Regions from separate parts of the Microbacterium sp. NPDC080220 genome, predicted to be linked through region 3. Evidence: predicted binding sites of a transcription regulator. Region 3 holds the regulator's gene; each other region holds the start of a gene.
The links. Region 3 encodes HrcA, which represses chaperone genes, less so after heat shock. Its sites were predicted from a motif close to TTNGCACTCGNNNNNNNCGAGTGCNAA; they were not measured.

Region 1 (4,467 bases), on a different contig from region 3:
GTTGAAGTGGGACGCGGTGTCGCTGTGCCCGGCGGCGACGCCGTCCGGATCGGCGGGGATGGTGCCGTCCTTGCCGAGACCTCCGGGCTTCTCGGTCCCGTCGCTGTCCGAACCGTTCCGCGGGGGCGCGTCGTCGGCGTGGGCGGCGGAGTCATCGTGGTCTGTCATGGGAACCTCCTCGAATCGACGTGACGGCCCGTGCGACGCTGCGCGATGACGACCACCACTGCTGCGTGCTCGACGCCTGGACCCAGACTCGTCCGCTTCGACCGAGAAGGATGCCCCCTTGACTTCTGCATGAGACTCTGCGGAAGCCTGGGCCGTAGCCGGACGACGAAGGGCCCCTCCCGGAGGAGGGGCCCTTCGTGAGCCGTTCAGCGGTGGATCAGAAGTCCATGCCACCGGTCGGGTCGCCTGCCGGCGCCGCGACCTTCTCGGGCTTGTCGGCGACGACGGCCTCCGTGGTCAGGAACAGACCTGCGATCGACGCGGCGTTCTGCAGCGCGGAGCGCGTGACCTTGGCCGGGTCGATGATGCCCGCGGCGAACATGTCGACGTACTCGCCCGTGGCGGCGTTGAGGCCCTGGCCCGCGGGGAGCTCGGCGACCTTGTTCGACACGACACCGGGCTCGAGACCGGCGTTCAGCGCGATCTGCTTCAGGGGAGCCTGGATGGCCACCTTGACGATGTTCGCGCCGGTCGCCTCGTCGCCCTCGAGCTCGAGGCTCGCGAACGCCTTCTCGCCGGCCTGGATCAGCGCGACGCCACCACCGGGGACGATGCCCTCCTCGACGGCCGCCTTCGCGTTGCGGACGGCGTCCTCGATGCGGTGCTTGCGCTCCTTGAGCTCGACCTCGGTGGCCGCACCCGCCTTGATGACGGCGACGCCGCCGGCGAGCTTGGCGAGGCGCTCCTGCAGCTTCTCGCGGTCGTAGTCGCTGTCGGTGTTCTCGATCTCGCGACGGATCTGGGTCACGCGACCCTCGATCTGCGACGCGTCACCGGCACCCTCGACGATCGTGGTCTCGTCCTTGGTGATGATGACCTTGCGCGCACGGCCGAGCAGGTCCAGGGTGGCGTTCTCGAGCTTGAGACCGACCTCCTCGGTGATGACCTGGCCACCCGTGAGGATCGCAATGTCCTGCAGCTGAGCCTTGCGACGGTCGCCGAAGCCGGGGGCCTTGACGGCAGCCGACTTGAAGATGCCGCGGATCTTGTTGAGCACGAGGGTGGCGAGAGCCTCACCCTCGACGTCCTCGGCGATGATCAGGAGCTCCTTGCCGTCCTGGATCACCTTGTCGACGACGGGCAGAAGGTCCTTGATGTTCGAGATCTTCTGGTTCGCGATCAGGATGTAGGGGTCCTCGAAGACCGCTTCCTGACGCTCGGCGTCGGTGACGAAGTAGGGGTTGATGTAGCCCTTGTCGAAGCGCATACCCTCGGTGAGCTCGAGCTCGGTGCCGAAGGTGTTGGACTCCTCGACGGTGACGACACCCTCCTTGCCCACCTTGTCGATGGCCTCGGCGATGAGCTCGCCGATCTCGGGGTCGGCAGCCGAGATGGATGCCGTCGCCGCGATCTGGTCCTTGGTCTCGATCTCCTTGGCGCCGGCGAGCAGCTCGTCGGAGAGAGCCTTGACGGCCTTCTCGATGCCCTTCTTGAGGGAGATCGGGTCGGCACCGGCCGCGACGTTGCGCAGACCCTCGCGCACGAGCGCCTGAGCGAGGACCGTGGCGGTCGTCGTCCCGTCACCGGCGACGTCGTCGGTCTTCTTCGCGACCTCCTTGACGAGCTCCGCGCCGATCTTCTCGTACGGGTCGTCGAGCTCGATCTCCTTGGCGATCGACACGCCGTCGTTCGTGATCGTGGGAGCGCCCCACTTCTTCTCGAGCACGACGTTGCGGCCACGGGGGCCGAGGGTCACCTTGACGGCGTCGGCCAGGGTGTTGAGGCCGCGCTCGAGGCCGCGGCGGGCCTCCTCGTCGAAAGCGATGATCTTTGCCATAAGTGTGTCGTCCCTCCCGGACGTGAGGTTCAGTACCGTGCCCCCAGGGACTGGGAGCGGGATAGTTCTGGCACTCAGGATGAGTGAGTGCTAAATCATTCTGGCACTCGACCCTAGGGAGTGCAAGCCGCGCGACGCCGTCGCCACGCTCGACGGCGAGCACCTGTACGTCGTCGCTCTGACGACCGACGACGGCGGCATGAGCCCCGGACTCTGCCTCACCACACTCGAGCATCTCCATGCCCGACGACGACGCGGACGACTGGTTCGAGGAACACATCGACGTGCTCATCGCGGCGCTCGCAGCCCTCCGGGAGGAGCGCGCGGACGCGCTGCACGGTGTCACCCTCTTCGTGTCGGTCACCGACCGCGATGCGTCCGAGTCCAACGAGAACCGCTCCGCCGCGGAACTCAACCCGCCCGAGCTGAGCGGGCTGTTCCTCGCCCGCTACGCGGGCTGACCGACCGGCGTCAGGCGACGACGCGGACGGATTCGGCCTGCGGGCCCTTCTGCCCGGTCCCGACGGTGAACTCGACGGCCTGACCCTCTTCGAGCACGCGGAACCCCGACATCTCGATGTTCGAGTAGTGGACGAAGACATCCTGTCCGTCGCCGAGCGTGATGAAGCCGAAGCCCTTCTCGGCGTTGAACCACTTGACGGTTCCCTGGGTCATGCGCATCTCCTGAAGCTGTGGGACACTCGAAATGCTAGCCACGGCCCCCTGCCGGATCCGGCGGTTCCCGGCTTTGTTGACACTTCCGAACCCAAGTGTTTACGGCGGCGAAACACGCGACGGCCGAGCCGCCACGGACGGGCTCACTCCGAGCCGAAATCGATCCCGACGATCACCACGAGCTGGGATCGCGGGTCACCGCCGGCGCTCGCCGTCTCGGGCGGCGCGACGACCTGATAGGTGTCGTCGAGGGAGACCTCGGCGCCGCCGATCGCGTCGGCCAGACCGCGGGCCGCAGCCTCGTCGGCGGTCGTGCCGTAATAGACGGTCGTGGTCGCGAAGTCGTCGGAGCTGGCGTTGCTCTCCTGGACGTCCGCCTCCGCCCACCCGGCGGCGATCACGTCCTGGCGGACGGCGTCACCCAGCGCGGCGTCGGGGGTCGCGTTCAGCACGAGCACCTCGTACGACGTGTCCACCTGCGGTGCGACCACCTGCGACGACGAACCGGGCGCCGAACGGGCGTTGAAGTCCAGTCGACCGGTTGCGAACAGGGTGCTGAGCACCCCCGCCGCGACGATGGCGACGGTGGCCACGACGGACCACAGCACGATGACGCCGACGCGCAGCCGGGGCGTCTCGGCGCGGTGCGCCCCGATCCGAGCAGGACGGGCCGGGAGGTCGTCGAAGCGATCCTTCACTGCGGAGCGCGCCGCGGTCTCGGACGGGTCCGCGGCGGTGGGCTGCTCTGGCTCGGGCGGAGAGGTCGGAGACGGCACCCGAGAATGCTACCGGGCGGATGCCGGGAGCACCCTGGAGCGGGTGCGCCGCTCCCGCTCCTGCGCAGTCTGCAGCCGCCGCAGACGGTGCACGAGGACCGGATCGTAGGCGACGGCATCCGCTGATTCGAGGATCCGCCCCAGCAGCTGGTAGTAGCGCGCAGGGGTCAGCGAGAGCTCGGCGCGCAGCGCCTCCTCCTTCGCCCCGGAGTGCCCGTGCCAGCGCGCCTCGAAATCGAGGACGGCGCGGTCGCGATCGGAGAGGGGCACTCCCCCACGGTACGACCGAGATCCGCCGACACCCCGGAACATCGGGGCGGTTCGTCCGGTTGAATATGTCGAGGGAAGGAAGAACACATGAGCTATCGCGTGGAGAAGACCGACGAGCAGTGGCGGGAGGAGCTGACGCCCGAGCAGTACGCCGTCCTGCGGCAGGCCGGGACGGAGCGCGCGTGGACGGGCGAACTCCTCGATGAGGACCGCGCCGGCCTGTACACCTGTGCCGCGTGCGGCGCAGAGCTGTTCCAGAGCGGCACCAAGTTCGACTCGCACTGCGGCTGGCCGAGCTTCTACGAGTCGGTCCGCCCGGAGGCCGTCGAGCTCATCGAGGACCGCAGCCACGGCATGGTGCGCACCGAGGTGCGCTGCGCGAACTGCGGCTCGCATCTGGGGCACGTGTTCCCCGACGGTTTCGGCACCCCCACGGGCGACCGTTACTGCATGAACTCGCTGTCGCTGTCGTTCACCCCGAAGAACGACTGACCTCCGGGGCATCGCCCCGCTTGCAGGCCGCGCCGACACCGTCAACCCCGGTGTCGGCGCGGCTTCATGCGTTTAGCGTTGCCTCGAGCGCGGTGAGGGACGCCGCGGTCGGAGGATGCACATGCCCGACACCACCGACCACGCAGACGACCTGCTGGGCGGCCGTTACCGTCTCGGTGAGACGCTCGGCCGCGGCGGCATGGCCGACGTGTACCGCGGCGAGGACGTCGTCCTCGGCCGAGAGGTCGC
Region 2 (4,467 bases), on a different contig from region 3:
TGCGGATCGCGCCCGGGTGCACCGAGTTGACGCGGATGTTGTAGCGCCCGAGGTCGAGGGCGGCGTTCTTGGTGAGTCCGCGCACGCCGAACTTCGAGGCGTTATAGCCGGGCAGCGCCTCGTAGCCCTGGAGTCCGGCCGTCGAGGAGACGTTGATGATGGAGCCCGCGCCGCTGCGCTTGAGCGGCTCGATCGCGGCCTTGATGCCGTGGAACACACCCGTCAGGTTGATCGCGATGATCTGGTTCCACTGCTCGAGGGAGTACTCCTCGATCGAACCGAAGGTCGCGATGCCGGCGTTGTTCACGAAGATGTCGAGCCGGCCGAACTCCTTCTCGGCCAGCGCGACGGCCTTCTCCCAGTCCTCCTACGCCGTGACGTCGAGGTGCACGTAGCGCGCCGCGTCACCGAGTTCGGCGGCGAGCGCCTCGCCCGCCTCGTCGAGCAGATCGCCGATGCGGTTCCAGCGCACCCCTGGCTCGCGCATCACAAATTGATAACAAGAAACCCTTGCCACCGTTATCTCGTCGTTATACATTCATTGCACGGTAGATGTTTTGCTGTGGCAGCTACCGACATGTGATTGCAGGACACTCTTGGTGCAAAGGGACAAGGGCCGGCTGGATGCCTCTCCAGCCGGCCCTTACTGCGTGACGCGTCAGACGGTCGCGCTCCGACGGCGGCGCATCACCAGCAGTGCGCCGAGGGCGAGCAGCGCCGCACCTGCACCGCCTGCGATCCACACCGGACCGGACTGACCGCCGGCCGACGCGAGCTGGTCGCCGACGGCGACGAGCTCTTCCGCGGCCACAGTGACAGAGGCCCAGCCGACAAGCTCACCCGACTCGTCGACGACGGCCACCCGGTGGCGACCCTCGTCGAGGTCTGCCGGCAGCGCGAAGCTCGCCGAGCCGGCGGCATCCGCCGTCACCCAGCCGAGAGCGGTGGACGTCGAGTAGAGGAAGCCGTAGTAGCGCTCCCCCGCGGTCAGGCCCGAGACGACGACGCGATCGCCGCGGACGGATGCCTGGATGCCGCCTTCCGCCGCAGCCGGCAGAGCGCCACCGGTCGAGGGGAGCGAGGGCTGCGGGGCAGGAGTCGGCTCGGGGGTGGGCGTCGGCTCGGGCGACCGTGGACGTAGTCCTCGGATCTCGCCGTCACGACCAGTCCGTCCTCGCCGTCGTCGGTCTCGACGACCTCCCACGGGTCGCCCTCCGCGTCCACCGCCGATTCGAGGCTCGGCCGCAGCGGCTGACCGTCGTACTCGTCGGGGATCACCCGTCGGATGCCGCGGTTCTGGTCGGTCTCGGGGAACCGCGCCACGAACTCCTCGACCACCCGCATCCGACTCGTGCCATCCTCGGCGCGGGTCAGCGTGTAGTCGACGGTCAGACTGTCGAAGGAGAAGTCCTCGACGTCGGCGTTCGCCGCCGAGGGAGCGCCCACGACAACGCCGAGCGCGACGGCGACGACGGCTCCGGCACGGGCGAGACGACGGGACCAGGGCTGCACGCGGTCAACCCTATGAGCGACGCTACAGTTGACGCCATGACCGACCGCCGCCTCGCCATCGCTGCCTGGGAGAGCCTCTTCCGCGCGCAGCACGAGGTCCTGGCGGAGATCTCACGGGACTTCGAGGACGACGACCTCTCGAGCGCCGAATACGACGTGCTCCTGACCGTCACGCGCTGCGAGGGTCACACCGCGCGGCTGCGCGACGTGACGGCGAACATGCTCATCAGCCAGCCGAGCGTGTCGCGCCTGGTCGACCGGATGGTGGCGCGCGGGCTCGTCGCGAAGTGCCCCGACCCCAACGACGGCCGCGGCGCCGTGCTGCGCGCCACGGAGCAGGGCGCGGCGATGTTCCGCCGGCTCGCGACGACGCACGGCCGCACCATCGCCGAGCGGATGTCGGTGCTCACCGACGACGAACTCGCCGAACTCGAGCGGCTCACCGCTCGCCTGCGCGGCGTCTGACGACAGGAAGATCGCCCCGCACCCGAGACGGGGTGCGGGGCGATCGTCGTCTCACCGTCGGAGCGGTGCGCCGGTCACTGGTCGATCGGCTGCGGCTCGCTCTCGCGGGTGGTGATGGTCGGGGACGAACCGTCGGCGACGACCTCGACCTTGCGCGGCTTGGCCTTCTCGCTCACCGGGATGGTGACGGTCAGCACACCGTTGTTGTAGGTCGCGGTGATGGCGTCGGTGTCGATGCCCTGGCCGAGGTTCAGCTGGCGGAGGAAGCTCGCGGTCTCACGCTCGCGCGTGATCCACTTGACCCCCTCGCCCGACGACAGCGTGCGCTCGGCGCGGATGGTCAGCAGCTGGCCGTCGACGTCGATGTCGACCGAGCCCGGGTCGATGCCGGGGAGGTCGGCGTTCAGCACGTAGTGGTCGCCGTCGCGGTACAGGTCCATCGGCATCCGTCGCGGGCCGCGGCGCGTGTCGAAGAGCGTCGACGCCAGGCGGTCGATTTCACGGAACGGGTCGTAGGTCGCCATGATTCTCTCCTTTGTCCAAGTGGTCTGAAAGTTGAGCCCCTGCGGCTCAAGTACGTCCAGATTAGCACTCGCGTGTGGAGAGTGCCAATGGTTCTCGCACGGCGAACGACGCGGCGGAGGTGCCCCGTAGGCTGACCGCATGAGCGCCCACGAGATCGCCCCCGAGCCCGCCGACCCGTTCCTGTGGCTGGAGGAGATCGACGGATCCCAGGCTCGCGCGTGGGCCGCGGAGCGCACCGCCGAGACCGAAGGCGCCTATGCGGGCGCTGCCCGCGACGCGCTCGAGGCCCGGCTCACCGGCATCCTGCAGGACCCCGACCGCCTCGTCGTCCCGAGTCGTCACGGCGACCTCATGTACGACCTGTGGCGGGATGCCGACAACCCGCGCGGCCTCTGGCGCCGGACGTCCCTCGCCGCCTTCACGGCGGGCACTCCGGACTGGGAGGTCCTGCTCGACGTCGACGCACTGGGCCGCGAGGAGGGGAGGACCTGGGCCTTCGCCGGCGCGACGCACGGGCCGGCCGGCAGCAGCCGCGCGCTCGTGCGCCTGAGCCCCGACGGCGGAGACGCCGCCGTGGTGCGCGAGTTCGATCTGGAGACCCGCCGCTTCGTCGAGGGCTCCCCCTTCGCCCTCGACGCGGAGAAGTCCATGATCGCGTGGGTCGACCGCGACACGCTGCTCGTCGCCACGGCCCTGCACGGCGGCGGCGTCACGGACTCGGGCTATCCGATCACCGCCCGTGCCTGGCGCCGCGGCGAATCGCTCGAGGACGCGCCGCCGATCCTCACGGGTGTCCCGTCGGACGTCGGCGTGTTCGCGCACGTCGATCACACCGGCGGCGCGGCGACGCCGATCGTCGTCATCGCGCACGACTTCTTCCACTCCGAGGCATGGGTGTGGGACGGCACCGAACCGCACCTGATCGCCGTGCCGCAGGACGCGCACGCCGACGTGCACGGCGACCTGGTCGCCGTCCGGACGACGACGCCGTGGCGCATCGGCGACACGACGCATCCGTCGGGCACCCTCCTGCTCGGCCCCCTCGAGACCGTGACGAGCGGGGACGGGTCGGACCTGCGCGTCGCGTTCGCGCCGACCGACACCGCGGTGCTCGAGTCCTGGACGTGGACGAAGACCCGCCTCGTGCTGACGATCCTCGACCGCGTGCAGAGCCGGCTGGTGTCGCTCGACCCGGCGACGCTGACCGGTGTCGAGCTCGACCTCGGGCTCGGCGACGACGACCTCTTCAGCGCGAACGTCGCCACGGCGGACGACGACGAGGACGACCAGCTCTGGGTCGTCGCGCGCGGCTTCCTCACACCGCCCACCCTGCTCGTCCTCGACCCGGGCGCGGAGCCGCGGGTCGTCGACCGCAGCCGCGCGACCTTCGACGCGACGGGTCTCGTCGCCGAGCAGCACTGGGCGACGTCGGCCGACGGCACCCGGGTGCCGTACTTCGAGGTCGGCCCCCGCGAGCGTCACGGGGCGCTGCCCGTGCTGATGAACGGCTACGGCGGCTTCGAGCACGCGCTGACGCCGGAGTACCCGACGATCGTGGGCCCGGCCTGGCTCGAACAGGGTCGGGTGTACGTCGTCGCAAACATCCGGGGCGGCGGCGAGTTCGGCCCGGAATGGCACCTCGCGGCGCTCCGCGAGAACCGCCACCGCGCGTACGAGGACTTCGCCGCTGTCTCCCGCGACCTCGTGGCGCGCGGGGTCTCGACCCCCGACCGCATCGCCTGCCACGGGCGCAGCAACGGCGGCCTGCTCGTCGGCAACATGCTGACCCAGAACCCCGACGACTTCGGCGCGATCGTCTGCGGCGTCCCGCTCCTCGACATGCGCCGGTACACGCGCCTGTCCGCCGGCGCGAGCTGGATCGCCGAGTACGGCGATCCCGACGACCCCGCCGACTGGGAGTTCGTGAAGACCTTCTCGCCGTACCACCTCATCGAGCCCGGGCGG
Region 3 (4,467 bases):
GCTCCCGGCGTCGGCCGGTGCCGACTCACCAGCGGCCGAGCGCCCGGTTGACCAGCGCGAGCGCCGCGGGACCGGCGGTCGAGGTGCGCAGAACCGTGTCGCCGAGCCGCACGAGGGTCGCGCCGGCGGCCTGCAACGCGTCGAGCTCGTCGGGCGAGATCCCGCCCTCGGGCCCGACGACGAGCAGCACGTCACGGGTGTCTGCGGCGTCGAGGTCGACCGCGGAGAGCGCAGCGGATGCCGTGGGTTCGAGCACCAGCATCCGTGCCGACTCGGCCTGCGAGACGAGTTGCCGCGTCGTCACCGGGTCGCCCACCTCGGGCAGCCAGGCACGGTGGGCCTGCTTGGCCGCCTCGCGGGCGATCGACTCCCAGCGTGCGACGCCCTTGGCGACCTTCGCGCCGTCCCACCGCGAGACGGACCGGGCTGCCTGCCACGGGAGGATCGCGTCGACGCCGAGTTCGGTCGCGGCCTGCACCGCGAGCTCGTCGCGATCACCCTTCGCGAGCGCCTGCACGAGCACCGTGCGCGGCGACGGCGCCGGGTGCTCCCGCCGCTCGACGACCTCGACGACGACCTCCTTCGGTGCGACCGAGGCGACGGTTCCCGTGAGCCAGAGGCCGCGGCCGTCGCCCACGGTCACCCCCTCCCCGACCCGGATGCGGCGCACGGCGGCCGCGTGGTGCGCCTCGGCGCCCGTCAGCCGGACGACGTCGCCCGGGCGGGCGGCACCGGCATCCTCGATCAGGAAGTGCAGGGCCACGGTCAGCGCTTGAACTTGCCGCGGAGCTTGGAGAACAGGCCCGGGTGGAACTCGGCGAGGTGCGGCGGCGCGGGGCGCGTGCGCTTGGCGAGCTCCTGGACGAGGGCCCGCGACTTGGGGTCGAGGTGCGACGGGGTGACCACCTGCACGGCGACGCGGAGGTCGCCGCGCTGCTCGCCGCGGAGCGGGGTGATGCCGCGCCCGCGGATGGTCACCTCGTCGCCCGCCTGGACACCCTGGCGGATCTCGAGGTCGACGGGGCCGTCGAGCGAATCGATCGTCACACTCGTGCCGAGGATCGCGTCGATCATCGACACCTCGAGGGTCGCGAGCAGATCGTCGCCGTCACGGCTGAAAACGTCGTGCGGAGCGACCGTCACCTCGAGGTACAGGTCGCCGTTCGGACCGCCGGCGGGGCCGACCTCGCCCGATCCGGGCAGCTGCAGGCGCAGTCCCGTCTCGACGCCGGCGGGGATGTCGATCGACACGGTGCGGCGCGCGCGCACACGGCCCTGGCCCTGACACGTGGAACACGGGTAGGGGATGGTCGTGCCGTAGCCCTGGCAGGTCGTGCAGGGCTGCGACGTGACGACGTTGCCGAGCAGGCTCCGCACGGTCCGCTGGATCTGCCCCGAGCCGTGGCAGATGTCGCAGGTCACCGGCTGGGTGCCGGGCTGGCAGCACGAGCCCTGGCAGGTCTCGCACAGCACCGCCGTGTCGACCTCGATGTCGCGGTGCACGCCGAAGACGACGTCGCCGAGGGTGAGGTCGACGCGCACGAGGGCGTCTTGGCCCCGCTCGCGACGCGAGCGCGGGCGTCCGGCACGCGTGCCCCCGCCGCCTCCGCCGAAGAACGTCTCGAAGATGTCGCTGAAGCCGCCGAACCCGGCCCCGGCGCCGCCGAACGCCCCGGAGTCGCCACCGAGGTCGTACCGCTGGCGCTGGTCGGGGTCGCTCAGCACGTCGTACGCGTGCGTCACGAGCTTGAACTGCTCGGACGCATCCTCTCCCGGGTTCACATCGGGGTGGAGCTGTCGCGCCAGTCGGCGGTACGCCTTCTTGATCTCCTCGGGGCTCGCGTCGCGCGCGACACCCAGGACCTCGTAGTGGTCAGCCACAATCACCTCTCCGGCCCGGAGGCCGATTCGTTCAGCGCGACTTCTCGTCTTCTTCGAGCAGACGCGTCAGATAGTGCGCGACGGCACGGACCGCCGCGAGATTGGTGGGGTAGTCCATGCGGGTCGGACCCAGCACGCCCACGCGCGCCTGCGAGCCGCCGGCGTCGTAGTCCCCCGCGACGACGGATGCCTCGGCGAGCCCGAACGGCTCGTTCTCGCGGCCGATGCTGGTCGCCAGTCCCCGGTCGTCCGCGACCATCTCGCCCATGAGGCGCAGGAGCGTCACCTGCTCCTCGATCGCCTCGAGCAGCGGGTAGATGCTGCCGCGGAAGTCCGCTTCGCGACGGGCGAGGGTCGCGGACCCGGCCATGACCATGCGGTCCGAGCGGAACTCGTCGAGCTCCTCGCCGATCGCGCGCAGGACGATCCGCCGGTTCTCCTCGCGGGGGGCCGGAGCCTCCTCCTCGAGGATGCGGGCGATCGCCGCGGCACCGTCGCGGACGCTCTTGCCGGTCAGCAGCGCGGCCATCGCGAGCTTGAGCTGCTCGGCCTCCTCGGCGGACGGCTCGGTCGCGAGGAACGCGACCCGCTGCGAGACCCGGCCGGTGTCGGTCACGACGATGATGACGATGCGGGTGCCGCCGAGGTGGACGACCTCGACGTGCGAGACGTTCGCCCGGGCGAACGACGGGTACTGCACGATCGCGACCTGTCCGGTGAGGCGGGTGAGCGTGCGGACCGTGCGGACGAGCAGGTCGTCGAGGTCGCCGGTGTCCTCCAGGAACGCGCCGATCGCGGAGCGCTGCGCGGAGGTCAGCGGACGGACCTCGGCGAGATGGTCGACGAAGACCCGGTACCCCTTGTCGGTGGGCACACGGCCCGACGACGTGTGCGGCGCGATGATGAGTTCCTCGTCCTCGAGGAGAGCCATGTCGTTGCGGATCGTGGCGGCGGACACACCGAACTGGTGGCGGTCGACGATCGCCTTGCTGCCGACGGGTTCCCGCGTGTCCACGTAGTCCTGGACGATCGCGCGCAACACCTGAAGACCGCGTTCCGAAACCATCATCCCTCCTCCGCTGGCACTCTCGATCTTGGAGTGCCAATTCTACCGCGCGCGGAGCGTTCTGCTCGGATCACTCGGTGAGCGCCCGCACGACGGCGTCGGCGAGAAGCCGCCCGCGGCGGGTCAGCACGATCGTGCCGTGGACCGCCGCCGCGCCGTCGACGAGCCCGTCGGCGATGAGGGATGCCACGTTCCGCCGCCCGGCGGCCGTCGCCTCGTCCACGGCCACCCCGTCGACGATGCGCGAGCGCAGCAGGATGTCCTCGAGGCGGCGGGCCTCGGCATCCGGTCGCTCCCGTCCGGCCGCCGGCGACTGTCCCGCCGCGAGGCGCTGCGCGTACGCCGCGGGGTGCTTCACGTTCCACCACCGGAGTCCGCCGATGTGACTGTGGGCGCCCGGGCCGTACCCCCACCAGTCCTGGCCGCGCCAGTACGACAGGTTGTGGCGGGACCGCTGCGCGCGGTTCGTCGCCCAGTTCGAGACCTCGTACCACCCGTATCCCGCCGCGGCGAGCAGTTCGTCGGCCAGCTCGTACATGTCGGCCTGCAGATCGTCATCGGGAGCGGGCACCTCGCCGCGGCGGATCTGCCGCTCGAGTTTCGTGCCGTCCTCGACGATGAGCGCGTAGGCCGAGACGTGATCGGGTGCGAGGGCCGTCGCCGTCTCGAGCGAGGTCCGCCAGTCCTCCAGCGACTCCCCCGGAGCGCCGTAGATGAGGTCGAGGCTGACCGCCAGCCCCGCGTTCCGTGCCGCGGCGACCGCGGTGGCGATGTTCGCGGGGTCGTGGGTGCGGTCGAGGGCGGCGAGGACGTGCGGGACAGCCGACTGCATGCCGATCGACAGGCGTGTCACACCGGCGGCCGCGAGGGTCTCGGCCACGGCGTCCGTCATCGTGTCGGGGTTCGCCTCGACCGTCACCTCGGCACCGTCCGCCAGACCGAAGGCCTCCCGGACGCCGTCGAGCATGCGCGCCAGGTCGCCGGGCGGCAGGAGCGTCGGGGTGCCGCCGCCGAAGAACACCGTCTGCGCGGGGCGGAGCGGTCCGCGTTCGGCCAGCACGCGCCGGGAGATCGCGATCTCGCGCAGGACCTCGTCGGCGTACGCGTCCTGTCGGGCGCCGCGCAGTTCGGTCGCCGTGTAGGTGTTGAAGTCGCAGTAGCCGCAGCGGACGCGGCAGAACGGGACGTGCAGGTAGACGCCGAAGTCGACGTCGTCCGACACGCGCACGTCGGCGGGCAGTGCGCCGTCGAGAGGAGCGGGATCGCCGAGGGGAAGGGCCGAGCCCATCAGGAGCCGGTGGCGTACATCGGCGACATCGCCTGCAGGTACCCCTGGAACAGGGCGCGACGCCGACGCTTCACCAGCGGACGCCAGAGGCGGTAGAGCACGCCGGTCGGCTTGTCGAAGGCGCGGACCGTGAACCAGACCTCGTCGTCGTCGCGCCATTCGAGCAGGAAGGACTCCTCGCCGCTGACGACGGATCCACCGACGGTGCCGAGCGAGAACCCGACCCGACGCG

Region 1: groL (chaperonin GroEL) is a predicted target of HrcA. The motif match lies at 2,073-2,099, and genes of this name have one in related genera.
Region 2: AB0P29_RS05045 (Hsp20/alpha crystallin family protein) is a predicted target of HrcA. The motif match lies at 2,563-2,589, and genes of this name have one in related genera.

Annotation. Positions count from the first base shown of each region.
Region 1 covers NZ_JBFBOP010000003.1:347,088-351,554, reverse strand. The annotation lists gene AB0P29_RS07555 (hypothetical protein) at 1-168, opposite strand, end outside; gene groL (chaperonin GroEL) at 386-2,005, opposite strand; gene AB0P29_RS07545 (hypothetical protein) at 2,245-2,466, shown strand; gene AB0P29_RS07540 (cold-shock protein) at 2,477-2,680, opposite strand; gene AB0P29_RS07535 (LytR C-terminal domain-containing protein) at 2,824-3,456, opposite strand; gene AB0P29_RS07530 (DUF3263 domain-containing protein) at 3,466-3,726, opposite strand; gene msrB (peptide-methionine (R)-S-oxide reductase MsrB) at 3,814-4,218, shown strand; gene AB0P29_RS07520 (serine/threonine-protein kinase) at 4,340-4,467, shown strand, end outside.
Region 2 covers NZ_JBFBOP010000002.1:307,504-311,970, forward strand. The annotation lists partial or broken gene AB0P29_RS05025 (SDR family oxidoreductase) at 1-355, opposite strand, end outside; gene AB0P29_RS05030 (LPXTG cell wall anchor domain-containing protein) at 659-931, opposite strand; gene AB0P29_RS05035 (hypothetical protein) at 988-1,512, opposite strand; gene AB0P29_RS05040 (MarR family transcriptional regulator) at 1,549-1,977, shown strand; gene AB0P29_RS05045 (Hsp20/alpha crystallin family protein) at 2,052-2,501, opposite strand; gene AB0P29_RS05050 (prolyl oligopeptidase family serine peptidase) at 2,641-4,467, shown strand, end outside.
Region 3 covers NZ_JBFBOP010000008.1:23,008-27,474, reverse strand. The annotation lists gene AB0P29_RS12505 (16S rRNA (uracil(1498)-N(3))-methyltransferase) at 26-763, opposite strand; gene dnaJ (molecular chaperone DnaJ) at 766-1,881, opposite strand; gene hrcA (heat-inducible transcriptional repressor HrcA) at 1,913-2,947, opposite strand; gene hemW (radical SAM family heme chaperone HemW) at 3,018-4,235, opposite strand; gene AB0P29_RS12485 (DUF1990 family protein) at 4,235-4,467, opposite strand, start outside.